4 regions of the Pseudovibrio sp. WM33 genome follow, and region 4 is predicted to be linked to each of the others. Evidence: riboswitches for the same ligand, from Rfam matches in the RefSeq annotation. Region 4 holds a riboswitch; each other region holds the start of a gene.

Region 1 (4,575 bases), on a different contig from region 4:
GTGGCTGGATCGCAACCGGATATCTTGAGTGCAGCGGAAAAAGTCATGCAGGATGAATGTACTTATCCAAATGGCACGCATGTGTGTGAGGTGGAGATTGATCCGGAAACGGGCAAGACGGACGTGGTCAGTTATGTGATTGTGGATGATTTTGGCGTGACGGTGAATCCGATGCTTCTGGCTGGTCAGGTGCATGGTGGTGCGGGGCAGGCGATCTCGCAGGCGTTGTGTGAGAACACGGTTTATGATGAAACCGGGCAGCTGCTGTCAGCGTCCTTCATGGACTATCATGTTGCGCGTGCTGATGATATGCCGAATTTCGACTTCTCGACGAGCAATGTTCCTTCCACGACAAATGCGATGGGTATCAAAGGGGCTGGTGAGGCTGGTTCTATTGGAGCGGCGCCGGCGGTGATGAATGCTGTGCAGTATGCGCTGCGCAAGAATGCAGGTGTTGAGCATATAGATATGCCCGCGACGCCGGTTGCTGTGTGGAGCGCAATTCAGGATGCTTAAAGCTAAGTTATCAAGACTTTAGAGCTTGAAAAGAGATTGTGCAGGCGGGCTGGTGTCCCGCCTGTTTTCGTAGGTATCAGAACGCTTTGAAGGTGATGATGGTTCTGGTGTCCTGGATGCCATCGAAGACCTGAACCTTGTCAGCAACGAAGTGGCCGATGTCGTCGTCATCGTTGACGTAGAACTTGGCCAGCAGGTCGAAATCCCCGGAGGTGGAGTAGATTTCGGAGGCAACTTCTGCGTCCGCAATTGCATTGGCAACCTGATAGGTTTTTCCGAGCTGGCATTTGATCTGTACAAAGAACGGAATCATTAATCTGCTATCCTTCTGTCCCGTAAGACTGATTTGTCTTTCAGGGCTGCGCTCAAAATTGAGTTTGCGTTGTTTTGTGAGCATTTTGCGTTGAAGCTGCGTTTTTTTGCAAGCTTTTGCGTTTTTTAAGCGAAATCTACCCCCAGTTGCCTTTTGTCGCTGCCTCTCGTTTCCGCTTGCAGTTCGCTCTCTTGTTTGCTAGCAAAAAATTCTAACCAATGGGGGTGCTCGGAAGTGACTGACGGGCTGAGAGGCGCAAAGCCAACTCCTAGAACCTGATCCGGATTGTGCCGGCGGAGGGAATTGGGATGAGTACCAAGGTAATCGTTCCCGCCGTAATCTATAGGGGAGCGAAAACAAATGTCCTACACAACTGAAAATCTCTGGGAAGTCTTTGAGAGCGTGCGTGAGCGTGGGGTTCGGGTTCATTGCCTGACGAACTCTGTTGCGCAGAGCCTTACCGCGAACATCATGTTGGCTTGTAACATTGTGCCGTCCATGACAGCGGCCCATGATGAAATTCCTGCATTTGTCGAGAGTGTTGACGGGTTGCTCCTCAATCTTGGTACGCTGGATGGAAAGCGGCGGCATGGTATTCGGCTTGGGCTTGAAGGGGCTGCCAAAAAATCTATGCCCGTGGTGCTGGACCCAGTTAAAGTAGATCGCTCAGACATTCGCATGGAGTTTGCGAAAGATATTCTGAACGAGAATGTTTCGATCCTCAAAACAAACATGACTGAGAGCGCTGGGCTGAGTGGGGCTGTCACCGAGAACACATTGATAGTGCGCACCGGTATTGAAGACGCTGTGTTTGGCCGGGAGACGACCTATACCGTGGGCAATGGGCATGCTTATATGGACAAGGTGACTGGCATTGGCTGTGCGCTGGGCGGTGTGCTGGCTGGTTTTGCCGTTACCGAGCCGGATAAGGAACTTGCCGTGCTTGCTGCACTTGCTGTCTATGGTGTATGCGGCGAGATTGCCGCAGAGCAGGCGAACGGGCCGGGAAGCTTCACTCCAGCTTTCATAGATACCCTTTATAGCTTGAAGGCTGACCAGTTCAACGAGCGTCTCAAGCTCGAAACAATGAATAATAAAGGTGGGGTATTGGCCTAATGAGTGCGATTGCAGTCACAATTGCAGGGTCGGATTCCGGTGGTGGTGCCGGAATTCAAGCAGACCTGAAGGCCTTTTCGGCTCGCGGTGTCTATGGGGCCAGTGTCATCACTGCACTGACGGCCCAAAACACCAAAGGTGTGACAGGTATTCATGATGTGCCGCCAGCATTTGTGGCGGAGCAAATGGATGCTGTTTTTTCTGACCTGAAGGTGGATGCTGTGAAAATCGGCATGCTTTCACAGCCAGAGATTATCGATGTTATTGCCACAAAGCTGGCGGAATATGATGTTAAGCGCGTCGTTCTTGATCCGGTGATGGTGGCCACTTCCGGAGATGTTTTGCTGCAAAACTCCGCTGTTTCCGTGTTGAAGCAGAAGCTGTTTCCAATTGCGGCGTTGATTACGCCGAACATGCAGGAAGCAGCCTTTTTGCTTGGGCAGCCGCTGGCTGGATCTCGTGAAGACATGCACAGACAAGCATTGCTGCTGCTGGATATGGGTGCAAATGGGGTTCTGCTGAAAGGCGGGCACGGATCTGATGATACCTGTGATGATCTCTTCCTCTCTTACGATGTGGAGAGGTGGTATACAGCCTCACGGCATGACACGAAGAATACACATGGGACTGGCTGCACCTTGTCTTCTGCGATTACAGCCGAGCTTGCCAAAGGGCTAGCGCTGCAAGATGCCATTGGTGAAGCAAAAGAGTATATTAGTCAGGCGATCAAAGCTGCGGATACGCTTGATATAGGCGAGGGACATGGGCCTGTGCATCATTTCCATGAATTCTGGTCTGAGTAATAAGGCGGAGATAATGACCAAGAACAAAGAAAACAATCTGACCCGCCGTCAGGCGCTTGGGCTTACAGCCGGAGCGGTTGCTGGAAGCGCTGCACTTGCTGCGCCAGCACTGGCTCAGGATGCTGATCCGGTCATCGAATGGCGCATGGTAACCAGTTGGCCGAAAAACCTGCCGGGTCCTGGAATGTCTGCGCAACGCATTTGTGATCGCATCAACATTATGAGCAATGGTCGGATGCGTGTTCGCCTGTTTGCTGCTGGTGAGCTGGTTCCGGCTTTTGAGGTGTTTGACGCTGTTTCAAGCGGTACTGCACAGATGGGCCATTCAGCTGCCATGTACTGGGCTGGCAAGATGCCCGGATCAGTGTTCTTTACGACAATTCCGTTCGGCCTTTTGCCTCAGGAACACACTGCATGGGTGGATCAGCTTGGTGGTCAGGAGCTCTGGGATGATCTTTACGCGCCATTTGGTGTGAAGCCGTTTATGGGGGGCAACACTGGCCCAACCATGGCTGGCTGGTATCGTGATCCTGTTGAGACGCTGGATGACCTGAAAGGCCGGAAGCTCCGTATCGCTGGCCTTGGTGGTGAGATCTTGCGTAAGCTTGGTGTTACTCCGGTCAATATTCCAGCCTCCGAGATTTTCACCAGTCTGCAAACGCGTGTGGTTGATGGTGTCGAGTTCCTTGGTCCATGGAGCGACAGTGCGCTGGGCTTTCAGAAGCTGATCAAATACTACTACGGTCCGGGCTTCAATAAGCCGAATGGCACGGGTGAGGCTATCGTGAACGCTGTTGCGCTGGAGGGGCTGTCTCCAGAACTACAGGTGGTGGTTGAAGAGGCTTGCCGCGTGGAAGCTGATCTCGCTCTGTCTGAAGCAAATGCACAAAATGCTGCCAGCCTGAAAGTGCTGCAGGAAGAGCATAGTGTTGAAGTGCGTGAGTTTCCGGAGGAGGTGCTAACCGCCTTGAAGGAAACCAGTGCTGAGGTGCTGGATGTTTACACCCAGAAAGACAAGAGGGCTCGTAAGATTTATGAGGGTTACATAGAAGCGCAGAAGCTTCTGGCGGGGTGGAGCGCTCTTTCATTGGGCAAAAACATCTCTGCAAGAGGTTAGTCGGCAGATCAAATCGTGTTTGAAGGGCCCTCCATATGGAGGGCCTTTTGTTATGCGGACGTTTTGTCACAGAAAATGTTTCAGTGTACCTGCCTGAAATGCGAATAACCAAGTGATTGTGAGCCCGCTAGGTATTGTTGTTTTGTGAAGTTAGCTCCCTTTACCCTTAAATATGCCAGTGCAATTAGTTTGTAACATTTTCCATTCTAGTGAAGAGAGCCGAATCAATAAGTAACTCGTAGTTTGATCATGGCACTGCTTGATTGTTTTCTTGAGAACAGAAAGTACCGTGCATGTCCAGATATCTACCCATTACGATCGCTAGTCTTTCTTCTTTGCTGATTGCGTCTGATGCTTTTGCCGGTGCTTTTGCTGTTCGTGAGCAATCGGCGTGGTATCAGGGACTTTCCTTTGCGGGAAATGCGACCATCTCGAAAAGCCTCTCCAGCATGTATTGGAACCCGGCGACCATGACTGGCCATGATGGGGTGCAGATGGAATCCTCGCAGACCATCGTGTTTCCACGTGCAACGGTTGATCTGGATACGGCGACGATTGATTTCTTTCCTGTACCGATTACGGGAGTTCCATATTCCTCCGGAGATATTGGAGTAGATGCTTGGGTGCCTGCAGGTTATGGGACTTGGAAGGTGAATGATCGTCTGTCTCTCGGGATCAGTTCGAATGCGCCTTATGGTTTTGAAACCAAA
Region 2 (4,575 bases), on a different contig from region 4:
ATCTCCCCGGAAATCCTGCGTGTTGCTGACAATGCTACTCTTATTCTGAGCCTGCACCGCGAGCTTGATGCTTTGCGTGAAGATGCAAGCCCGGCAGGTACCAAAATCGGTACCACCAAACGCGGTATCGGCCCTGCTTATGAAGATAAAGTCGGTCGTCGTGCAATTCGCGTGATGGACCTGGCAAACATGAGCACGCTGCCAGCCAAGATTGATCGTCTGCTGACCCACCACAACGCTATTCTGCGCGGTCTGGGTCGCGATGAGATCTCTGCTGAGACCATCTACAAAGAGCTGGAAGACGTTGCTGATAAGATCCTGCCGTACATGGATAAAGCCTGGTACATGCTGGACAAAGCGCGTCGTGAAGGTAAGCGTTTGTTGTTTGAAGGTGCGCAGGGCGCGCTGCTGGACAACGACCACGGCACTTATCCGTTTGTAACCTCCTCCAATACAGTTGCGGGTCAGGCTGCTGCTGGTAGTGGTCTGGGACCAAACTCCATCGATTACGTTCTGGGTATCACCAAAGCTTACACCACTCGTGTAGGTGAAGGTCCATTCCCAACCGAACAGCAGAATGAAGTTGGTGAGTTCCTCGGTACTCGCGGGCACGAGTTTGGAACGAACACTGGTCGTCGTCGTCGGTGTGGCTGGTTTGATGCAGTGATTGTCCGACAAACCGTTTGCACCAGCGGAATCAATGGGATTGCATTGACAAAGCTTGACGTTTTGGACGGACTGGATGAAATTAAGATTTGTGTTGGTTATGAGCTAGATGGTGAGCGAATCGATTACCTTCCGGCATCTCAAGGTGCTCAGGCGCGGGTTGTTCCTATTTATGAGACCCTGCCTGGTTGGAAGGAAACGACCAAAGGCGCACGGACTTGGGCAGAATTGCCAGCACAAGCTGTGAAATACGTTCGGCATGTTGAAGAGCTGATTGGTGCTCCGGTTGCTCTGTTATCAACAAGCCCTGAACGTGATGACACAATCCTGGTTCAGAATCCATTCCAGGATTAAGTCTTGATATGAAGCTCTGGGGGCAATGGGCAGTTAAATGGCGGACTACAATTCCGTTCTAAAAAAAGCGGTAGCTGGTTTACAAGAGAACACAGGTTCTGCACGGCGGGCAGTTTATCAACGCGCGCGGAATGCAATTGTAAAGCAACTTAAAAGTTACGACCCACCTCTGTCTCCCTCCCAGATCACTGAGGAGCAGCTGAAGCTTGAAGAGGCCATTCGTAAGGTCGAAGCGGAAGCTGCTCGTGAGTCTCTCGGGTTGGGGCGGTCTAAAACCACCCAAGCTCCAAGTGCTCCAAAATCTGCTGTTCCAGAAATCTCTGCTGCATCTTCACCTGCTGGAGATACGCCTAAGGCAGGTACAAAGGCCGATACTCCAGCGCGCGATGAGCCAAAAGCACCTGCTGCTAAAGCAGATGTGTTTAAAGAGGCGGTTCGTGCTGCGCAGGACCTCGGCAACGCCGCTCATCAGGCCAATCAGATGGCGCGTGATCAGCTACCTGAATCTGCCAGCGAGCGCAAAGAGCCTGACCTTGGCTCTATGGATGACAAAGAGACGGGTGAACCTGCTGCGTCTCTGCCAACCAAAGGTGCTGTCGAGACGAGCGCAGAAGAGCGCTCTTGGGTGCCGGGTGAGGCACGGCGGACTAAGCTGGAAACAAAAGGTAAATCGCGTCCTGAGATCGATGAGCCTGCCAAGGTTAAGCCAAAGACAAGCCGAAAACCTGCTTCCTCCCGCAAACCAGCCGTTGCGCAGCGCGTTGGCGATGCGATTGAGCAGGAAGAAGGGCTGAAGCCTTCCAATACATCGGGTATTGTCGGTATAATTGTGGTCATACTGATAATCTTGGGTGTTACCGCAGGTGTCTATAGTCTGCGCGATGTTATTCTCTCTTTAGTGCTTCCAGTTGAAACCGGTGAGACTGTTGCGCCAGAAAGCGCACCTTCTAATGAAGATGAGCCGCTTCGGGTTCAGCCGGAACGCACGCCGAAGAAGAACACCGACCGCTTGTTGCCATCTGATGAAGGGGCAAAGGTTTCTCCGGATGCGACACGGGTGCAGACGACCCGGATTACCCGGAATTCGTCCAGCGCAGCGCCAACCGAGACAGTAACTGAGCCTCCAGTCGTGCGTGTGGTCGAAGCTCCAGCAGCGCCGGCAGAAGACACACCTTCTGTGCAGGTTCTGCCGGTGACGGAACCTGCACAGCAAAGTACTGCAGTTGAGACCAACTCTGTTCCGCCAGCTGAAACCATTGGAACGGAAGCTGCGGTTTCTCCTGTTGCACAACAGAGCATACTTTACGAAGAGGCCTTGACGCCGGGTGCCGCAGGTTCTGCATCACGCGGGAACGTTGTTTGGTCACTGGATGAAGCTAACGGCGATTCTGTCATCAAGGCTGTTGCGACGCTGCCATCTCGTAACTTCTCTGTTGAGATGACATTGAAGCCGAATAGCGATCGGTCTTTGCCAGCGAGTCATTTGCTTGAGCTGAACTTCATCTTCCCAGAAGGGTTTGATGGAAAGGGTGTTGAGAAGGTGCCTGGCCTGATCCTGAAGAAGACAGAGTCCGAAGCAGGTGATCCGCTTGATGGTGCTGCCGTGAAGGTTTCTGACACTCTCTTCTGGATTGCGCTGTCTGACAGTGATGAAGAAAAAGCGAAGAACCTGAAGCGTCTTGCTGAGCGTGAGTGGATTGATGTTCCACTGCTGTACAACAGCGGTCGCCGTGCAATGTTGACCTTTGAAAAAGGTACAACCGGCAACAAAGTTATAGCACAGGCAATCAAGAGCTGGAAGTAATCTAGTTTCAGCTGTTTAGCTTAGATTTCAAAGGCCTTGGCTCTCTCAGAGTTGAGGCCTTTTTCATTATGCTGTCGTCCGTCAGAGTAAAATCTGCTTGCATCCTTCAGCAGAAACGCGCATGTTCCTTGCTATTCCGAGGGGTGCTTTTCTTTCGAAAAGCTGAGATTGCGATGAGCTAAACCCTTTGAACCTGATCCGGGTAATGCCGGCGAAGGGACGGGACCTGAGCCATTCTTCCCGGATCTCCATGTTTGCATTTGTTGTAACGAGAGATCCTGTGCTGAAAACATCCCAGAGAGCTAATGTAGCTCCGTTCTTCCGCCTGTTTGTGATGCCCAATGCCATTGTTGGGAGTCTACATGCTGAAGCGAGCTTTGAAACGAATTCTCCGAAGTCTTTTCGGGATTTTGCTTTTTATCGCCATTTGGGAAAGTGTGGTTCGGATTGGAGAGTTTCCTCCGTTTCTCTTGCCAGGTCCGGCGGCGGTTTTTTCCGCTTTTCTCAATCAGGGCGTTTTTCTGCTGCATCATGCAGGCATTACCGCTTGGGAGACTGTTCTCGGCTTTCTCTTTGGCGTGAGTGCTGGAGCTTCGCTGGCTGTTTTGCTGGCAGTGTCTCCCCGGATACGCCTGTTTCTGCTGCCTCCAATTGCAGCGACCCAATCTCTTCCTGTGTTTGCAATTGCACCGCTTCTGGTGCTGTGGTTCGGCTTTGGGCTCGCCTCCAAGGTTGTGATGGCCGTGATTGTGATCTTCTTTTCTGTGACCTCGACTTTCTTCGATGGTTTGCGCAGGACTGATCAATCACTGCTCGACCTTGGCAAGCTGCATGGCCTGAACCGCTGGCAAACACTTCGCTACATTCGAATTCCAGCCGCCTTGCCGTCTCTGGCCTCTGGTATGCGCATTGCAGCGGTGTTCGCTCCTATTGGGGCGGTGGTTGGAGAGTGGGTTGGTGCAAAAGGCGGTCTGGCTTTCATCATGTTGCAATCCAATGCACGCATGCAAACAGCGACGATGTTTGCGGCGTTGATTTTGCTTGCGGTGATGGTGTTGAGCCTGAGGGCAGTTGTTGAGTTCGCCACTTCTCGGATGATCTATTGGCAGAAAGAGATCTAGGTCTCAGAGTATGAGGACGTAACCTTATGAAAAAACTAAGTATGCTGTTTGGTGCGGCAATGCTTGCGAGCACGCTTCAAGTGCAAGCAGCGGACAAGCTGACTGTGTTGCTGGACTGGTTTGCGAATCCAGACCATGCACCAATCGTGGTTGCCAAGGCACGGGGGTTCTTTGAAAGAGAGGGCCTTGAAGTTGAGCTGATTGAGCCTGCTGATCCTTCCATGCCACCAAAGCTTGTTGCAGCAGGGCAGGGTGATATTGCAGTTTCCTATCAGCAGACGTTGCACCCACAAATTGATGAGGGCATGCCGCTGATGCGGATCGGGACGCTGGTCTCTACGCCTTTGAACACACTGATTGTGTTGGAAGATGGACCAATCAAGGAGATTGCAGACCTGAAAGGTAAGCGTATTGGTTATTCCACATCCGGGTTTGAGAACGCCATGCTTGGGAAGATGCTTTCCACTGCAGGTCTCAGTTCTGACGATGTTGAGCTGATCAACGTGAACTTTTCGCTCTCACCATCTTTGATGGCTGGGCAGGTTGATGCTGTGATTGGTGGTTACCGTAACTTCGAGCTGAACCAGATGGAGATTGAAGGTGCGAGAGGCCGAGCGTTTTATCCTGAAG
Region 3 (4,575 bases), on a different contig from region 4:
CGGCAAAAGCAAAAACAGCGTTGCAAGTGAAATCCAGAGGATGTCTGCGACAGGTGCACCACCATCCCAGCGCTGGATCGCTCGGTCCAGTCCTGCACCAAACCCTTCACCACGTGAAAGCTTCAGTGCTGCGAAAGCTGCAGCAGCAGTGAGCATGAGTTGCAATGCAGAAAGCAGCGCGGCCCGCCCAAGATCAAAATCGTATGTAAAAGCCTGATAGATCGCCAGCTCAATAGTTGTCGCCCGCGGTCCACCACCAAGCGTCAGAGCAACAGCAAAGCTTGTCAGGCAGATCGCAAAGATCACAGCCAGTGCACCAGGCAAGATGCGCGCGAGCATCGGGAGTTCTATCAGTCGAAATAAGGCTTTTCCATCACACCCAAGCTGCGCCGCAAGGCGAAAGCGCTCTGAGGGAACCTCTTGCCACCCCTGCAAGATCAATCGGGTTGCCAGCGGAAGGTTGAAGAAAACATGAGCCAGCACAACACCGTGGAGACCATAGATGCGAATGGGTGAAGCACCGAAATAGACAAGCACATCAGATATCCAGCCCGCACGGCCAAACACCTGTAGCAACCCAAGAATGGCAACGATAACTGGTAGAATGAAGGGGGCACCAAGCAGTGCAATGAGCAAACTGCGGCCCGGAAACCGCCGTCGCGCCAGGGCGCGCGCAACCGGCACAGCCAGCGCAACACTGATCACGGCAGAAAGCACAGCCTGCGTGAGCGTAAACTTGAGAGCGGCCCAATCGGAAGAGGAAAAGCCGTGACCCGCTTCTGCTCGCAGAGCAACCGTGGCCAACGTGCCAAGTATGAGTGCCGCGACAAGAAATGCCGCGGCAACACCGGGAAGCGAACTTACTGGCTGAGCGCTTCTAGCCATTCCGGCAGAGCCTCACGTCTTGCAGCAGCAGCTTCTTCAGGCTTAAAGAACAAAGCTTTTTCCGGCACCTGCAGTGTGTCAAAGCCAGCAGGTAAACCACCTTTAGGTGTCACAGCAGGGTACATCCAGTTGGTTGTTGGAATGATTGTCTGGAAAGCATCTGAAACCATGAAGTTCAGGAACTTGTCTGCCAACTCTGGCTGATCAGTCCCGGCAAGCTTTGCCGCTACTTCAACCTGCATGTAATGGCCTTCTTCAAACGCGGCAGTGGTCTTGCTGTTATCTTCCTCGGCAATCAGGTGGTAAGCCGGAGACGTGGTGTAACTGAGCACCATGTCCGCTTCTCCATCAAGGAAAAGACCGTAGGCTTCAGACCAGCCTTTTGTAACCGTCACGATGTTATCGGAAAGATCCGCCCACACATCAGCAGCTTCGTCTCCGTAAGCCGCTTTCACCCAAAGCAGCAGCCCGAGGCCGGGTGTAGAGGAGCGTGGATCTTGAATAAGGATCTTGGCATCGCTCTTCGCAAGCTCGCGGAAGTTGGTTGGTACGGTTTCGCCAGCCTTGTGTACGAAGGCAAAGTAGCCCCAGTCGTACGGCACAAAGGTTTCGTCAGCCCACTCCACTGGCAGTGTGTATTGGGCCTCAACAGTGTGTGGTGCAAACAGGCCAGTTTTCTTGGCAGTCTCTACCAGATTGGTGTCCAGACCCAGCACCATATCGGCATCCGAGTTCTTACCTTCAAGACGAATGCGGGAAAGCAGTGCTGCGCCATCTTCGACGCCAACAAGTTTTAGGTCACATTCACATACAGCCTCAAACGCTTCTTCCACTTTTGGGCCTGGGCCCCAGTCAGAAACGAAGCTGTCGTATGTGTAAACTGTCAGTTGAGGCTTCTCAGCAGCCATCGCTGATGTTGCAGTGAGTAATCCCGCAGCAATTAACAGATGTTTCAAGTCATCCTCCATTGCGGCGAGAGGGCAAGGATGGATGAAACCGGTACCCTTCCCTCCGCCGGTTCTAGCCGGTTCAGGTTCAACGGGTTCGCCACTAAAGCATCTCAGCACGACAAATACGCGCACCCCGAGGTCAAGCGGTTCTTAACCGGAAAAACACAGGAGCGCAACTGGATATAGCCAACGTCTGGAGAGCACCTGTAGGGAGTTGCAATAAAAAGCCCAGGCAGTTTCCTGCCCAGGCTCGTCGCATTTATTAGGCTGTCAGGTCGAAGCGGTCGGCGTTCATGACCTTGGTCCATGTTGCCACGAAATCGCGGACGAACTTTTCGTGGTTGTCATCCTGAGCATACACTTCAGCATAAGCGCGCAGGATTGAGTTGGAGCCAAACACAAGGTCTGCACTGGTTGCAGTCCACTTTGGCTTGCCAGATTTCCGGTCGCGGATCTCATAGGTGCCATCCTTGAGTGGGTGCCAGCTGTTGTCCATATCGGTCAGGTTGACGAAGAAGTCCGTCGTCAACTGACCTTCACGATCCGTGAAGACACCGTGCTTTGAACCGCCATAGTTGGCACCAAGAACGCGCAGACCACCAACGAGTGCAGTCATTTCCCAGCCAGTCAGGCGGAGGAGCTGTGCACGATCCAGCATCATTTCTTCCGGGCTAACAGCGTACTCTTGCTTCTGCCAGTTACGGAAGCCATCAGAAATAGGCTCCAACACTGAGAAGGATGTCGCGTCTGTCATCGCATCTGTTGCATCACCGCGACCAGAAGCAAATGGAACTTCCACGTTGAAACCAGCTGCCTTGATGGCATTTTCTACACCAACGTTGCCTGCCAGCACGATCACATCTGCGATTGAGGCTCCTGCCTGTGCTGCGATTGGTTCAAGCACAGCCAGAACTTTGGCAAGCCGGTCTGGCTCATTGCCAACCCAATCCTTTTGAGGAGCGAGGCGGATGCGAGCACCGTTGGCACCACCGCGCATATCAGAACCGCGATAGGTACGTGCGCTGTCCCAGGCGGTTTTGATCAGGTCTTCATTGCTCAAACCACTTGCCGCAATTTTTGCTTTCAGCGCAGTAACATCATAGTTGGTGTTGCCTGCTGGAACAGGATCCTGCCAGATAAGGTCTTCTTTCGGCACATCCGGGCCAAGATAATTGGCTCTCGGTCCCATGTCGCGGTGTGTCAGCTTGAACCATGCACGCGCAAACGTATCTCTGAAGTACTCAGGATCTGCGATGAACTTCTGGCAGTATTCGTTGTAGATCGGGTCAACCTTCATCGCCATGTCCGCATCCGTCATGATTGGGTTGTGGCGAACAGATGGATCCGTTGGGTCAACAGGTTTGTCTTCTTCCTTGATGGAAACAGGTTCCCATTGCCATGCGCCGGCAGGAGATTTTACCTGCTCCCATTCATGGCCGAACAGCATATCAAAGAAACCCATATCGAATGTGGTTGGGTGTGTGGTCCACGCACCTTCGATACCAGAGGTAAAGGCATTTGTTGCCTTGCCATCCTGTCCGGGGTTAGACCAGCCAAAGCCCTGCTCTTCAAGACCAGCAGCTTCCGGTGCGACACCGATGTTATCGACAGCACCGCGTCCATGGGTTTTACCAACGGTGTGACCACCGCACGTCAGCGCAGCAGTTTCCTCGTCATTCATTGCCATACGAGCAAAGGTTTCGCGGATCTGATCAGCTGTTTTTTGCGGACCGGGAACGCCATTCACGCCTTCAGGGTTCACGTAGATCAAACCCATATGGGTTGCTGCAAGCGGGTTTTCGAGCGTTGAAGGGTCATCTAGATCGTCATAGCGCTCTTCACTGCGCGCAAGCCATTCTTTCTCAGATCCCCAATAGGTGTCGATCTCCGGACCCCAGATATCCTCACGGCCAAACCCGAAACCAAAGGTTTTCAGACCCATAGAGTCATAGGCGATAGTGCCTGCGAGAATAATCAGATCAGCCCAGGAGAGAGCGTTGCCGTACTTTTTCTTGATAGGCCAAAGCAAACGGCGTGCTTTATCGAGGCTTGCGTTATCAGGCCAGGAGTTAAGCGGAGCGAAACGAATGTTGCCGGAACCGCCGCCACCGCGACCATCTGCAAGACGATAAGAGCCAGCTGTGTGCCACGAAAGGCGGATCATCAGGCCACCATAATGACCCCAATCCGCTGGCCACCAGTCCTGACTGTCGGTCATGAGCGCATGGACGTCTGCCGTCACCGCTTCGAAGTCGAGTGATTTAACAGCATCATGATAGTTGAAGCCTGGGTCCATCGGGTTGGTACGCGCACCATGTTGATGGAGGATGTCGAGATTCAAAGCATCAGGCCACCATCGGGTAACCGGCTTATCCATCGATGTATTCGCGCCATGTACCACCGGACAAACACCGACTGTCTTGACATCGTTACCGTGCATTGCTGTCTCCACTATCTAATTTGGCTCTTGCTGGTTTTGACGTTGCGTTTACCTTAAGCGGTGAGACGAAACGATGCATCCAGCAAATTCTAGACTGAATATAGGTCGCCAAACACATTAAGTGAAATTGCATCTTCTACGCATATCAATAAGTTTTTCTTATCGTATAAATTTGAAGGTAAACGAAGGTGCTTAGATTGCTCCTCTGAGCTCTCCTCATCACACACGGAAATGCTTTTCGCGAGGTGAGGAAAGCATCAGGTCTGCCCTTCAATGCAGCAACAATCCGTGTAAAATATC
Region 4 (4,575 bases):
CTTCAACCGCACCATAAGCGCCGTAGAGAACAGGTTGAGCGCCGCTTTTTGGCTGGTACCTGCGGATAGTCTGGTTGATCCTGCCAAAACTTCAGGACCCGTCCTTAACAGGATTTCATGCTCGGCATCGGCCAGTAACGGGCTTTGCGGATTGTTCGCCAGTGATATGGTCAGAGCCCCCGCGCCTCTGGCGGTTTGAATGGCAGAGCGGGTAAAAGGTGTGGTGCCGCTTGCTGCAACACCTAAAACGACATCAGAAGCGCTGACATTATTCTCCAAAATGAAAGCACGGCCTGCTTCTTCGCTGTCCTCAGCGCCTTCCTGCGGGCGTAACAATCCAGCTTCGCCGCCTGCCAGACCATAGATCAGGCGATGCTCTGGCCAGCCAAATGTAGGGATGAGTTCAATGCCATCCAGAACGCCCAGTCTGCCTGAGGTCCCTGCGCCGACGTACACAAGTCTACCTTCGGTTCCATGTAATCTTTGGGCAGCGGCATCAATTGCGGCTTCCAGCTCACCCAACGCAGACCAGACAGCGTTGAGGGCTTGCATTTGACCACCGAGCAAGGCCTTGAGGACTTCGTCAGTCCCCCATGTTTCCAAGCCCGCATAACGTGAAGATCTTTGCTCAGTTTCACGCCACTCCTGCGGATTGGAATGTTCTGGAAACCCCACTTTTTTGGATATGCTGGACACGAGACTCTCCCTGATACCAATAGCATACCAACAACTCGGAATATGGCAATGATATATTAGATAAGACCCGTAATTTGAGTAAATCCAATAGATTTCTTGCAGTTACCTGTGACAGTTGCAGGCCACAGGTATTGTTTTGGATCTAGTTTTCTTCACCATCAATCCCAGCGCGCTTCTTCTTCCCGGCGCACGAAGACAACCTGACGCCCATCTGGCAGCAACTGGCTGATTTGATCTGGGCCGCCGTGTTCATCAAACTCAACTAATCCAATGCCACTTGCATTCAGCAAGCGTCGACCATGATGCGTGCCCACAGGTTTGCGCGGAATAACCTTCATGCCGCGCCGTCTGGTGAGCCAGTTCAAGGGAGAGCGAGGCGCATAGAGCCAGCGGTTCAGATGGTCGAGTTTATCAAGCAGTTTGGCCGGGAACTCGTTTTTGATGCCACTGCTGCAGATTTGCCAGATGTCAGGCCCACGAGAATGTCCGCGTAACTCGACATCGTAAACAAAGGAATAGTGCACATCACCAGAAAGGATCGTAAAACGATCTGGCGTTTTGCGGTGGCGGAACACGTTCAAAATGCCATCTGCCGTTCCCGGATGTGCCATCCAGTATTCCGCATCCACCATGAGCGGCTTGCCCATGAACGTGAGCAGCTTCTGCAGCGTTTCGATCAGCTTTACGCCGTAGATCGGAGCTGCGGAGACGAGTAGCACGGCGTCTTTTCCGCGCAGAGATCGTTGTAAATCTGTGACCGCTTCCCAGTCCAGAAGACCCGAGGGTAGATACCCTGCCCGCTCTGATCTCCATCGGCGTGTGCGCGTATCCAACACCAGCAGTGGTGGGTCTAGTTCCCAGTGATAGTCCCAGTTTTCAAAGGCGAAGAGATGCTCCAGAAACTCATCGTAGCTATTTGTGCCGGGCACCGTGACAGCTTGCGTCATCGCTTCAAGTGTTCCACCTGAGAACGCTTCAGGTCGGTTGCCCCACCCCTGATTGAGCATATAGGCACACAAGGCATTGCCAATGATCCGTCGGGAGAACGGATGGCCGTAGGCGGTCTCTTCCCAATCACGGTTGAGGTTCCAGTCATCAGTGACATCGTGGTCATCAAAGATCATCGCAACCGGAAGATGGGCAAACAGGCGGCGCACCTGGCTGAGACCCGCAACAAACTCCATCAGGATTTTCTGTTCGCTCTCATAGAGCGCTGCTTCTTCTGGTGTCAGTCCTTCGGGTGCATCTGTCTCAACCAGATCCCATAGCGCTGGTGACCAGACAAGGAGGTACATTGCCAAGAATTCAGCAAGTGTGATCAGATGGTTATGGGCGTGATCAGCAGTGAAGATCGGTTTTTCTACGCCACCGAACAAGACAAGCCAGAGCTTTCGGTTCTTTTCCAGACTTGGGAGAAACTTTTCGCGGCGGTAGTAGGTGTCGCCGTGTTGGTAGAAATCTGATGCCTTTGCAGGCACTTTGCTTTCCAAGCCTGCCAGCTGTTCCTCAGTGATGCCGAGTTTTTCGATGAGCCCATGGATAGCTCGCAGCATGGGGCCAGCAACATCATCTGAGTAAATCTGATCGCCACTCATCACGAGGGCAGCTGGCCATTTTTCCTTATCAACTTTGGTGCCCTTCTCAGCTCTGATGTGCTTTGCCAGAAACTGATCGGCTGCGACCAGACCATCGCCGGATTCGTGATGTGGTTTGCGGCAGGACCCATGCAGGAGCGAGGAAACTTTTGAGCTCAGTAGAAAGCCTGGGAGTTCCTGATTTTCATAGCAAAGATCAAGCGCCCATACGGAATGATCCTGCCAACCAGCCTCCTCGTCATCCTCCATACGCAGAGCGAGGCGATAGTTGATCCAAGTGTCTTGCGGTAGAGGGCTTTGGAGAGGTAGATCGATCAGGAGGTAGTGGAGATGTGCCCCTGCTGAGATCAGGTTTACCTCGGTTTGCGCTTGTGTCAGCTCGTAGCTTTGCGGCTCACGGCCTTGTGGGAGCAAATCCAGTTTCACATCCGCCGGAGCGCGCACTGCGAGCCAGAATGTTAAACGTGAGGTTTCCAGTCGACGCAAGATTGGGCCAGCTAAAACGGATGGGAGAGAATAGTTTTCAAGCATTCGTTTATATTATTTTTCGCGATATCCAGATGTGAAATTCTTAGATGAGAGATAGGAACGCAAACCGCAAAATCCAATAAGTGTCAGCGACTCCCCTCTCATAAAATCCAACTTACAAAAGTTTTCTGAACCTCGCCTGAACCGAACCTGCCTTGACACTAGTTCATAATCGTTCTAGCAAAATCATGTATGCAGGGGAGTCTCACCAAGGAGACTGAGAGGCTGACAGAGCGCAAGCTCGGCGACGCGACCCTTAGAACCTGACCCAGTTGATACTGGCGTAGGAAGCACGGGTCGCGGGGCCTGTTTGAAGGGCCAGTGTAACAACCGCGATCTTAGCAGCAGAAGCTCTTTCTGCCGTTTCCCAGCCAAAACTCATCTGGTGTCTTTTTCGAGTTATAAACTTGAGGAGCACCATAATGACGACGCCAAACCCATCCATCACCACCGGTGCCTTGCCAGCAGCGCGTAAAATCTACGTTCGTGGCAGCCTGCACGAAGACGTGCTCGTGCCCATGCGCGAGATCAGCGTTCACCCAACTGCAGGCGAGCCTCCCCTCCCAGTCTATGACAGTTCCGGCCCTTACACGGATCCAACGGCAACAACGAATATTTTTGAAGGTTTGCCCGCTCTACGACGCAAGTGGATTGAGGCACGTGGTGACACGGAGGAGTATGATGGCCGTGAGATTAAGCCTGAAGACAATGGTTTTGTGAAAGGCGACCGACTTGTTCCTGAGTTTCCGGTGAAGCCTCGCCCCTTGCGCGGAAAGGACGGAAAAGCCGTCACCCAGCTGGCCTATGCCCGCGCTGGCATTATCACACCGGAGATGGAGTTCATTGCCATCCGCGAAAACCAGTTGCGGGAAGTGGTTGCAGAAGAGCGGTGTGGCAATGACTGGGGTGCGAGCATCCCTGATTATGTAACACCGGAGTTTGTACGTGATGAGGTGGCTGCTGGCCGCGCGATCATTCCGTCAAACATCAACCACCCTGAGAGTGAGCCGATGATCATCGGGCGGAACTTTCTGGTTAAGATCAACGCCAATATGGGTACATCTGCTGTAACCTCCTCTATGGAAGAGGAAGTAGACAAGATGGTGTGGTCGATCCGCTGGGGTGCTGACACGGTGATGGATCTGTCTACCGGTCGTAACATTCACAACACCCGTGAATGGATCATCCGCAATAGTCCTGTACCGATTGGGACCGTCCCGCTTTATCAGGCGCTTGAGAAGGTGAATGGAGTTGCGGAGGAGCTGACTTGGGAAATCTTCCGTGACACGTTGATTGAGCAGGCAGAGCAAGGGGTTGATTATTTCACCATCCATGCTGGCGTGCGCCTGCACATGGTGCCGATGACCGTTAATCGCGTGACGGGGATTGTCTCCCGTGGTGGTTCCATCATGGCGAAGTGGTGCCTGCATCATCACAAAGACAGCTTCCTCTATGAGCACTTTGACGAGATCTGCGATATTTGCCGCCAGTATGATGTGGCGTTTTCTCTTGGTGATGGATTGCGTCCGGGTTCCATTGCAGATGCAAATGATGAAGCCCAGTTTGCCGAGCTGGAGACGCTTGGGGAGCTGACCAAGATTGCATGGGCCAAGGATTGTCAGGTGATGATTGAAGGCCCCGGTCATGTGGCCATGCACAAGATCAAAGAAAACATGGATAAGCAGCTGGAATGCTGCCATGAGGCACCGTTTTACACGCTTGGCCCTCTCACCACGGATATCGCGCCCGGATATGA

Evidence for each region. A riboswitch is a leader RNA that binds a small molecule or an ion and turns the genes downstream of it on or off. The one in region 4 is predicted to bind thiamine pyrophosphate.
Region 1: linked by a shared signal. The riboswitch ahead of PsWM33_RS16455 (hydroxyethylthiazole kinase) and the one ahead of thiC (phosphomethylpyrimidine synthase ThiC) in region 4 are both predicted to bind thiamine pyrophosphate.
Region 2: linked by a shared signal. The riboswitch ahead of PsWM33_RS17840 (ABC transporter permease) and the one ahead of thiC (phosphomethylpyrimidine synthase ThiC) in region 4 are both predicted to bind thiamine pyrophosphate.
Region 3: linked by a shared signal. The riboswitch ahead of thiB (thiamine ABC transporter substrate binding subunit) and the one ahead of thiC (phosphomethylpyrimidine synthase ThiC) in region 4 are both predicted to bind thiamine pyrophosphate.

Annotation. Positions count from the first base shown of each region.
Region 1 is NZ_LMCK01000090.1:235,528-240,102, reverse strand. It holds gene PsWM33_RS16465 (xanthine dehydrogenase family protein molybdopterin-binding subunit) at 1-516, shown strand, start outside; gene PsWM33_RS16460 (Lrp/AsnC ligand binding domain-containing protein) at 593-829, opposite strand; TPP riboswitch at 1,040-1,148, shown strand; gene PsWM33_RS16455 (hydroxyethylthiazole kinase) at 1,190-1,945, shown strand; gene thiD (bifunctional hydroxymethylpyrimidine kinase/phosphomethylpyrimidine kinase) at 1,945-2,748, shown strand; gene PsWM33_RS16445 (TRAP transporter substrate-binding protein) at 2,762-3,865, shown strand; gene PsWM33_RS16440 (OmpP1/FadL family transporter) at 4,159-4,575, shown strand, end outside.
Region 2 is NZ_LMCK01000090.1:553,439-558,013, forward strand. It holds gene PsWM33_RS17830 (adenylosuccinate synthase) at 1-1,020, shown strand, start outside; gene PsWM33_RS17835 (hypothetical protein) at 1,058-2,824, shown strand; TPP riboswitch at 2,954-3,061, shown strand; gene PsWM33_RS17840 (ABC transporter permease) at 3,235-3,945, shown strand; gene PsWM33_RS17845 (ABC transporter substrate-binding protein) at 3,972-4,575, shown strand, end outside.
Region 3 is NZ_LMCK01000092.1:19,803-24,377, forward strand. It holds gene PsWM33_RS18230 (ABC transporter permease subunit) at 1-885, opposite strand, end outside; gene thiB (thiamine ABC transporter substrate binding subunit) at 861-1,853, opposite strand; TPP riboswitch at 1,875-1,981, opposite strand; gene katG (catalase/peroxidase HPI) at 2,098-4,275, opposite strand.
Region 4 is NZ_LMCK01000073.1:43,640-48,214, forward strand. It holds gene PsWM33_RS12505 (N-acetylmuramic acid 6-phosphate etherase) at 1-687, opposite strand, end outside; gene PsWM33_RS12510 (hypothetical protein) at 855-2,822, opposite strand; TPP riboswitch at 3,006-3,126, shown strand; gene thiC (phosphomethylpyrimidine synthase ThiC) at 3,242-4,575, shown strand, end outside.